2 regions of the Pseudomonas sp. SMN11 genome follow, and region 1 is predicted to be linked to the other one. Evidence: predicted binding sites of a transcription regulator. Region 1 holds the regulator's gene; the other holds the start of a gene.

Region 1 (4,271 bases):
AGCAGTTCGGGGAAGCGTGACAGATGGCTTGGCAAGTTGCGTGCATCAATACTGACCGCCACCCGAGGCTGCAACAGCTCGGTGTTCATCAGCGCGTTCTCTGCCAGCTGAGGCAGCAGCCCGGCCGGCAGATTGTCAATGACGTAGAAACCGTTGTCTTCCAGTACATCGAGGGCGGTGCTCTTGCCGGAGCCGGACCGGCCACTGACGATGATCAGGCGCATATTCAGTGCTCGTTCTGTGCGTCCAGGACAACCTGGTACAGGGCCTCGCTGCTACCGGCGGCACGCAGGCGATCGCGGACCTCCTTGCGATCGAGCATGCTGGCGATCTGGCGCAGCAGTTCAAGATGGGCATCGGTGGCCGCCTCTGGCACCAGCAGGACGAACAGCAGATCCACCGGGGCGCCATCGATGGCGTCGTAGTCGATCGGCGCGTCCAGGTGCAACAGTGCACTTACCGGGGCAGAGCAGCCTTCAAGTCGGCAGTGGGGAATGGCAATGCCATTGCCAAAGCCGGTAGAACCCAGTTTTTCGCGAGCGATGAGCTTTTCGAAGACGTCTTGCATCGCAAGCTCGGGCACTTGCTCGGCAATCAGGTTGGCGACCTTTTCCAGGGCGCGCTTCTTGCTGCCGCCCGGCACGTTCACCAGGGAACGGCCGGGGGTCAGGATGGTTTCAAGTCGGATCATGGATGAGAGGGATCAGCGGGCGGCTGCACCTTGCAGCAGGCTTTGCTGTTTTTCCTTGTGTTTTTTCAGTTGGCGGTCGAGCTTGTCGGCCAAGGCGTCGATCGCTGCATACATGTCTTCGTGTTCCGCGTTGGCAACCACTTCACCGCCTGGAATCTGCAGGGTCGCCTCGACCTTCTGCTGCAGCTTCTCGACTTTCATGATGACCTGCACGTTGGTGATCTTGTCGAAGTGACTCTCCACGCGAGCGAGCTTTTCAAGCACGTAATCGCGCAGTGGCTGGGTGACTTCTACATGCTGTCCACTGATATTGACTTGCATACAGCTTCTCCTTTGTTGCCCGTGCATAAAGAGGCAGGTCTTGCACCTGCCCCACAAACGCTGTGGCACATCCGGGGGCTACATCAGTCGCTTGCGCTCGCTCGACGGTGCGATGCCGAGGGACTCGCGGTACTTGGCGACGGTGCGACGGGCTACCTGGATGCCTTGTGCCTCCAGTAAACCAGCGATCTTGCTGTCACTCAATGGCTTTTTCTGATTTTCCGCGGCAACCAGTTTCTTGATGATCGCGCGGATAGCCGTAGATGAGCATTCTCCGCCTTCGGCGGTGCTGACGTGGCTGGAGAAAAAGTATTTCAGTTCGTAGATGCCACGCGGGGTGTGCATGTATTTCTGCGTGGTCACCCGCGAAATGGTCGACTCGTGCATGCCCACTGCTTCGGCGATGTCATGCAGGACCAGCGGTTTCATCGCTTCGTCGCCGTGGTCGAGGAAGCCGCGCTGGTGCTCGACGATCTGCGTGGCGACCTTCATCAGCGTTTCGTTACGGCTTTGCAGGCTCTTGATGAACCAGCGTGCCTCTTGAAGCTGGTTGCGCATGAAGGTGTTGTCGGCGCTGGTGTCGGCGCGGCGAACGAAACCTGCGTACTGCGGGTTGACCCGCAGGCGCGGGATCGCTTCCTGGTTCAGCTCGACCAGCCAGCGGTCGCTGTCCTTGCGCACGATCACGTCAGGCACCACGTATTCCGGCTCGCTCGACTCGATTTGCGAACCGGGCCGCGGGTTGAGGCTCTGCACCAGCTCGATCACCTGGCGCAGTTCGTCTTCCTTGAGCTTCATGCGGCGCATCAGCTGGCTGTAGTCGCGGCTGCCGAGCAGGTCGATGAAGTCGGTGACCAGGCGCTTGGCTTCGCTCATCCAGGGCGTGCCGGCAGGCAGTTGACGCAATTGCAGCAGCAGGCACTCGCCCAGGGAGCGGGCGCCGACACCGGCCGGCTCGAACTGCTGAATGCGGTGCAGTACCGCTTCTACCTCGTCGAGTTCGATGTCCAGCTCCGGGTCGAAGCCTTCGCAGATTTCTTCGAGGGAATCTTCCAGGTAGCCCTGGCCGTTGATGCTGTCGATCAGGGTGATGGCGATCAGGCGGTCGGTATCGGACATCGGGGCCAGGTTCAGCTGCCACAGCAGGTGGCTCTGCAGGCTTTCGCCGGCCGATGTGCGGGTGGTGAAGTCCCACTCGTCGTCATCGTTGCTCGGCAGGCTGCTGGCGCTGGTCTGATAAATATCTTCCCAGGCGGTGTCGACTGGAAGCTCGTTAGGGATTCGCTCGCTCCACTCACCGTCTTCCAGGGTTTCGGCGCTGCTGGTGCTTTCCTGGAAGCTGTTTTCCTGGACTTCGGCGGCCGGCTTGTTTTCGGCGTTGTCCGCCATCGGGTCGCTGTTGTCGAAGTCGTCGCCGTCTTCCTGACGTTCGAGCATCGGATTGGACTCCAGCGCTTCCTGGATTTCCTGCTGGAGGTCCAGGGTAGAGAGCTGAAGTAGGCGGATGGCCTGTTGCAACTGCGGGGTCATCGTCAGTTGCTGGCCCATTTTTAGGACGAGCGATGGTTTCATGGCTGGGGCTTAATACCTTGTTCGCCGGCGCGCATGCGCCATCCACTACACGAGGGCGCCGGAGCGCCAAATTCAAGCAAGTTTTATGCCTCAAATTGTAGCGTTTGCCTAGAGCACTGTAACAACTTAAGCCCCGACAGGGCGTTAATGCCAGTGCTCCAGGCAGGTCCCGGGGATCAGAGTCGGAACTCGTGGCCCAGGTAGACCTCCTTGACCAGGTCGTTGGCAAGGATGGTCTCGGCGTCGCCTTCGGCGATCAGTCGACCGTCGTTGACGATGTAGGCGGTCTCGCAGATATCCAGGGTTTCACGGACGTTGTGGTCGGTGATCAGCACACCGATACCCTTGGCCTTGAGGTGGTGGATGATCTGCTTGATGTCGCCGACGGAGATCGGGTCGACACCGGCAAACGGTTCGTCCAGCAGGATGAACTTCGGTGCGGTAGCCAGGGCCCGGGCAATTTCGACGCGGCGGCGTTCGCCACCGGAAAGGCTCATGCCGAGGTTGTCGCGGATGTGGCTGATGTGGAACTCCTGCAGCAGGCTTTCCAGTTCCTTGCGTCGGCCTTCACGGTCGATGTCCTTGCGGGTCTCGAGAATGGCCATGATATTGTCGGCCACCGACAGCTTGCGGAAGATCGAGGCTTCCTGCGGCAGGTAGCCGATACCGGCGCGGGCGCGGCCGTGCATAGGCTGGTGACTGACATCGAGGTTGTCGATCAGTACGCGCCCCTGGTCGGCCTGGACCAGCCCCACAATCATGTAGAAGCAGGTGGTCTTGCCGGCGCCGTTGGGGCCGAGCAAGCCGACGATCTGCCCGCTGTCGATCGACAGGCTGACATCACGCACGACTTGCCGCCCCTTGTAGCTCTTGGCCAGGTGCTGGGCTTTGAGGGTTGCCATTTACTCGGCCTTCTTCTTCGGCTGGATCACCATGTCGATGCGCTGACGTGGTTGAGTCACGTTGCCACCACGACCGGCGGTCGCAACCTGGGTCTTGGTGTTGTAGACGATCTTTTCGCCTTCGGTGGTATTGCCTTCGTTCTCGACCTTGGCGCGGTCAGTGAGGATCACCGTGTCTTTCTGCGCCTGGTACTGGATGGTTACCGCCCAGCCTTTCATCTTGTCAGGCTTGGCCGCAGTCTGCTGCTGCTCGAAGTACGCCAGGTTGCCCACCGAGGTCACCACGTCGATGTCGCCATTGGCGGCACGGGTCATGGTCACGGTGTTGCCTTTGATCATCATCGAGCCCTGGGTGATGATCACGTCGCCGGTGTAGGTGGCCACGCCCTGCTTGTCATCCAGGTGCGCGTTGTCGGCCTGGATGCGGATGGGCTGGTCACGGTCGTTCGGCAGGGCGAAGGCGCTCGCGCTTCCCAGTGCTGCTGCGCTCAGGCTGAGCAAAAGGGGGAGGGTTTTAACGAGCCTCATACTGTCCTCTTACGTTAGAGAGCAAGTCGATCTTGCTTTCTTTCAAATACGCTTTCATTCCCTTGCCTGTGGTTGTGCCACCGGCGCCGTCGATTCTAACGGCTTGCTCGGTCTGCGCATATTGCTTCTGCGGGAATACGGTCATGCGCGAGCTGGTAATGATGGTATCGCGCTGTTTTTCGTCGGTGCGGGCAATCCGTACCTGGTCGATCAGTTCGACTTCGCTGCCGTCAGGGTTGACCTCGGCGCGCACGCTC
Region 2 (4,271 bases), on a different contig from region 1:
GCGTCCTTGACCTTGAGCGCACCGAAATGGGTGTTGTCGATGCCCGAGCCATGGCCGCTGAATTCCACCGCCAGGGTACCGTCGGCAGCCAGGTGGTCGGCCCAGTCGACGGCGTGCACGCCATCGTAGAGGTCGTCGGCGTTCTTCATCGAGAAGCGCTTGAGCACCAGCAACACGCGGTTGGCCAGGCGCGACCAGAGGCACAGGCGGTAGGCGGTTTCCATGTCGGCGGCGCCGCGAATGGCCGAGGTGTGCTCACGCACATCATCGAGGCCGAGGCCTCGGGCCTCTTCGGCAAGCAGGCCTTCCAGGCCTTTGGGGCAGGTGAGATAGAGTTCGAAACGGTCCGACATGAGTATTCCAGCGCCTTGGGCTATGTAAGTGACGAGGCGACGCATCGCCTGGCCGATGTTTGCCCGAACGCCCTTCCAGCAAGCGTCCGAGTGGCCTTCCCCGCTGCTTCAGCGCAACCGGGGGGCCGGGCCGCCTGATCGATCCGCTGCTCGCCAGGTGGCAAAAACAGCTTAGATCATCAGGCAGTACCAATAATTTCCGTCGACTTTGGGGCCAGTGTGACCCTTCGTCGCATTACCAAATATTTCTGTCATCCCGCAGCAACGCTGGCGAAATGACGTCAAGGTTCGGCAAACCCTGATCACAGCGGGCTCAACGTCAAACAGGGTTGAGTCGCATTTATTTACTTATCCCCTCACCCTTGGAAAGGTTACGTGCTTATGACAAATCGATCATTCACATGGTGACCTGCATTCGATAGAACTGGTCTCAGGCCGCTTCGCAACGAGGCGGCACTTTCAGCTCGCCACGCCGGCAGCGAGCGCAAAACCGGCAGAAAGACTCTGCCCGGCCTCGGAGAGGCCGACGGGACATTACAGTCAACAAGTGAGGGCAACACCCTATGAGAAGACTTAAGCGTGATCCGTTGGAAAGAGCATATTCACGTGGCTACCAATACGGGGTCACCGGCAAATCCCGCGAACTTTGCCCCTTTACTCTTCCTTCAGTTCGCCAAGCCTGGATCAACGGCTGGCGCGAAGGTCGCGGCGATAACTGGGACGGAATGACTGGCACCGCTGGCATCCATAGACTCAACGAAAATCACGCCGTTGGCTGAACGAGGACACTGAATTCGAGTTACCATGCGCGCCCTATCCGGGCGGCGGGCTTCGGCCCAGGGGCCCCTTGAAGGGGCCCTTTTTTATGCCCGCCTTCAGGCCTTGGGCATTGCCGCGATCGCATCCACCGCTTCGCGAATCAATGCAGGCCCTTTGTAGATGAAGCCCGAGTAGATCTGCACCAGGCTCGCCCCAGCGGCGATCTTCTCTGCCGCATGACGGCCTTCGGTAATGCCACCGGCGGCGATGATCGGCAGCTTGCCACCCAGCTCGCCCGCCAGCACCTTGACGATGTGGGTGCTCTTCTGCAGCACTGGCGCACCCGACAGGCCGCCGGCCTCGCCACCATGCTCCAGCCCTTCGACACCTTCGCGACCCAGGGTGGTGTTGGTGGCAATCACCGCATCCATTCCCGACTCCATCAGCGCCGAGGCCACCAGTGCGGTTTCCTCGTCGCTCATGTCCGGCGCGATCTTGATCGCCAGCGGCACGCGCGTGCCCTGTTCGGCGGCCAGCTGCTCACGGCGTTCGGCCAGGGCATCGAGCAGCTGCTTGAGCGAGTCGCCGAACTGCAGGCTGCGCAGGCCCGGGGTGTTCGGCGAGCTGACGTTGACGGTGATATAGCTGGCTTCGCGATAGACCTTGTTCAGGCAGATCAGGTAATCATCGACCGCACGCTCGACCGGGGTATCGAAGTTCTTGCCGATGTTGATGCCCAACACGCCGTCGTAGCGCGAAGCACGCACGCGCTCGAGCAGGTGATCGACACCCAGGTTGTTGAAGCCCATGCGGTTGATGATCGCCGTTGCCTGCGGCAGGCGGAACAAGCGTGGCTTGGGGTTGCCCGGCTGTGGACGCGGGGTCACGGTGCCGATCTCGACGAAGCCGAAACCCAGCTGGGCAAAGCCGTCGATGGCCGCGCCGTTCTTGTCCAGGCCCGCCGCCAGCCCCACCGGGTTGGCGAAGTTCAAGCCCATCACGGTCACCGGCAACGCGGCCGGCTGCTTGCACAGCACGCCGTTGAGCCCAAGCCGGCCACCGGCGCCGATCAGGTCCAGGGACAGGTCATGGGAGGTTTCCGGGGAAAGCTTGAACAGCAGCTGGCGGGCCAGGGTATACATGGGCGGGCAAGACTCGGGGTGAGTGAGGCAGCGATTATAGCCAGCGCGCGCCCGGCATGACAGGGGCTTGGCACATGGGTTGCTACTTCCCTTGCCTACAGCCTTTTCAATTCGGCCGAGGCCTTCGTGAATACAGCACCTCTAGCCTGGGTAAACGGCAGCGACGCACCGGAAAAACCCAGCCTCAACATCGGCTACATGGCCCTGACCGATTGCGCCTCGGTGGTGGTCGCCGCCACCCAGGGCTTCGCCCAGCAATACGGCCTGACCCTCAACCTCAAACGCCAGGGCTCCTGGGCCGGCCTGCGCGACAAGCTGGCCAGCGGCGAGCTGGACGCCGCCCATTGCCTCTACGGCCTGGTCTACGCCGTGCACCTGGGGATCGGTGGCGTGCCAGCAACCAACCTGGCGGTGCTCATGGGGCTGAACCAGAACGCCCAGGCCATCAACCTGTCGCCGGACCTGCAGCGCAAGGGCGTGACCAGCCCTGAGGCACTGGCGCAACTGGTGCACCAGCAGGGCGCACGGCTGACCTTCGCCCAGACCTTTCCCACCGGCACCCATGCCATGTGGCTGTATTACTGGCTCGCCAGCCAAGGCATCCATCCGTTGCACGACGTCAGCAGCGTGGTGGTGCCACCGGCACAGATGGCGGCGCATATCCAGGCCGGGCGCATCGACGGTTTCTGCGTCGGTGAGCCTTGGGCCGCTGCGGCCGTCAGCCAGGGCCAAGGCTTCACCCTGGCCAGCAGCCAGTCGATCTGGCCTGACCACCCGGAGAAGGTACTGGCCTGCACCCGCACCTTCGTCGAGCACAACCCCAATTGCGCACGCGCACTGGTCAAGGCGGTGCTTGCTGCCAGCAGGTTCATCGAACAGAGCCCGGAGAACCTGCGCAGCACCGCGCAACTGCTCAGTGGTAGCGCCTACCTCGACACACCGGTCGAAAATGTCGAGCCGCGCCTGCTGGGTGACTATCAGGACGGCCTGGGCAACGCCTGGCACGACCGGCACGCCCTGCGCCTTTTCGACCAGGGCCGCGCCAACCTGCCCTACCTGTCGGACGGCATGTGGTTCATGACCCAGTTCCGCCGCTGGGGCCTGCTGCGTGACGACCCCGACTACCTCGGCGTTGCTCGCCAGGTACAGCAACTGGCGCTGTACCGCGAGGCTGCCGACGCACTCGGCGTGCCCTGCGCCGAGTCAGCCATGCGCAGCAGCCTGCTGATCGACGGCACCCGCTGGGATGGCACGGATCCGTATGCCTATGCCCGCAGCTTCCGCCTGCACGCCCTGGGCCATGCGCCCGATGCCCGAGTCGGTCTGTGAGGGCCATCACCATGCTGCGCATCCTGCTGATCGACGACACCCAGAAGAAGGTTGGCCGCCTCAAGGCCGCACTGCGCGAAGCCGGATTCGAAGTGATCGAGGCGCCAGACCTGACCATCGACCTGCCGGCCTGCGTCGAAACGGTGCGCCCGGACGTGGTGCTGATCGATACCGACTCACCCGACCGTGACGTGATGGAGCAGGTGGTGCTGGTCAGTCGCGACCAGCCGCGACCCATCGTGCTGTTCACCGACGAGCATGACCCGGCGGTGATGCGCCAGGCGATCCAGGCCGGGGTCAGCGCCTATATCGTCGAAGGCATCCATGCGGCGCGATTGCAGCCCATTCTCGATGTCGCCATGGCGCGCTTCGAGAGCGACCAGGCGCTCAAGGCCCAGCTGTTGGCCCGCGACCAGCAGCTGGCCGAACGCAAGCGTATCGAGCAGGCCAAGGGGCTGCTGATGAAGATGAAGGACTGCAACGAGGAACAGGCCTACACCCTGATGCGTCGGCAGGCCATGAGCCGGCAGCAGAAGCTCATTCAGGTGGCCGAGCAGATCATCGCCATGCATGAAATGCTCGGCTGACGCCGCAGACGCGATTCCTGTAGGAGCGGCCTTGTGTCGCGAAAGGGCTGCAAAGCAGCCCCCAAGCCTTGAGGCAAACGCTGGAATCGCCGGGGCCGCTT

Evidence for each region. Region 1 encodes sigma-54, which starts transcription at its own class of promoters, with help from an activator protein. Its sites were predicted from a motif close to ANTGGCATNNANNTTGCTNT; they were not measured.
Region 2: the regulator sigma-54 is predicted to act here: its motif matches at 2,321-2,340, upstream of ACLEJU_RS09775 (CmpA/NrtA family ABC transporter substrate-binding protein).

The regions. Positions count from the first base shown of each region.
Region 1 is NZ_JBKGGW010000012.1:116,040-120,310, forward strand. Features, by position in the region: gene rapZ (RNase adapter RapZ) at 1-224, opposite strand, end outside; gene ptsN (PTS IIA-like nitrogen regulatory protein PtsN) at 227-691, opposite strand; gene hpf (ribosome hibernation-promoting factor, HPF/YfiA family) at 704-1,012, opposite strand; gene ACLEJU_RS13360 (RNA polymerase factor sigma-54) at 1,091-2,584, opposite strand; gene lptB (LPS export ABC transporter ATP-binding protein) at 2,761-3,486, opposite strand; gene lptA (lipopolysaccharide transport periplasmic protein LptA) at 3,487-4,014, opposite strand; gene lptC (LPS export ABC transporter periplasmic protein LptC) at 4,001-4,271, opposite strand, start outside.
Region 2 is NZ_JBKGGW010000007.1:165,079-169,349, reverse strand. Features, by position in the region: gene rlmKL (bifunctional 23S rRNA (guanine(2069)-N(7))-methyltransferase RlmK/23S rRNA (guanine(2445)-N(2))-methyltransferase RlmL) at 1-353, opposite strand, end outside; gene rmf (ribosome modulation factor) at 917-1,132, shown strand; gene ACLEJU_RS09780 (quinone-dependent dihydroorotate dehydrogenase) at 1,229-2,254, opposite strand; gene ACLEJU_RS09775 (CmpA/NrtA family ABC transporter substrate-binding protein) at 2,381-3,583, shown strand; gene ACLEJU_RS09770 (ANTAR domain-containing response regulator) at 3,595-4,170, shown strand.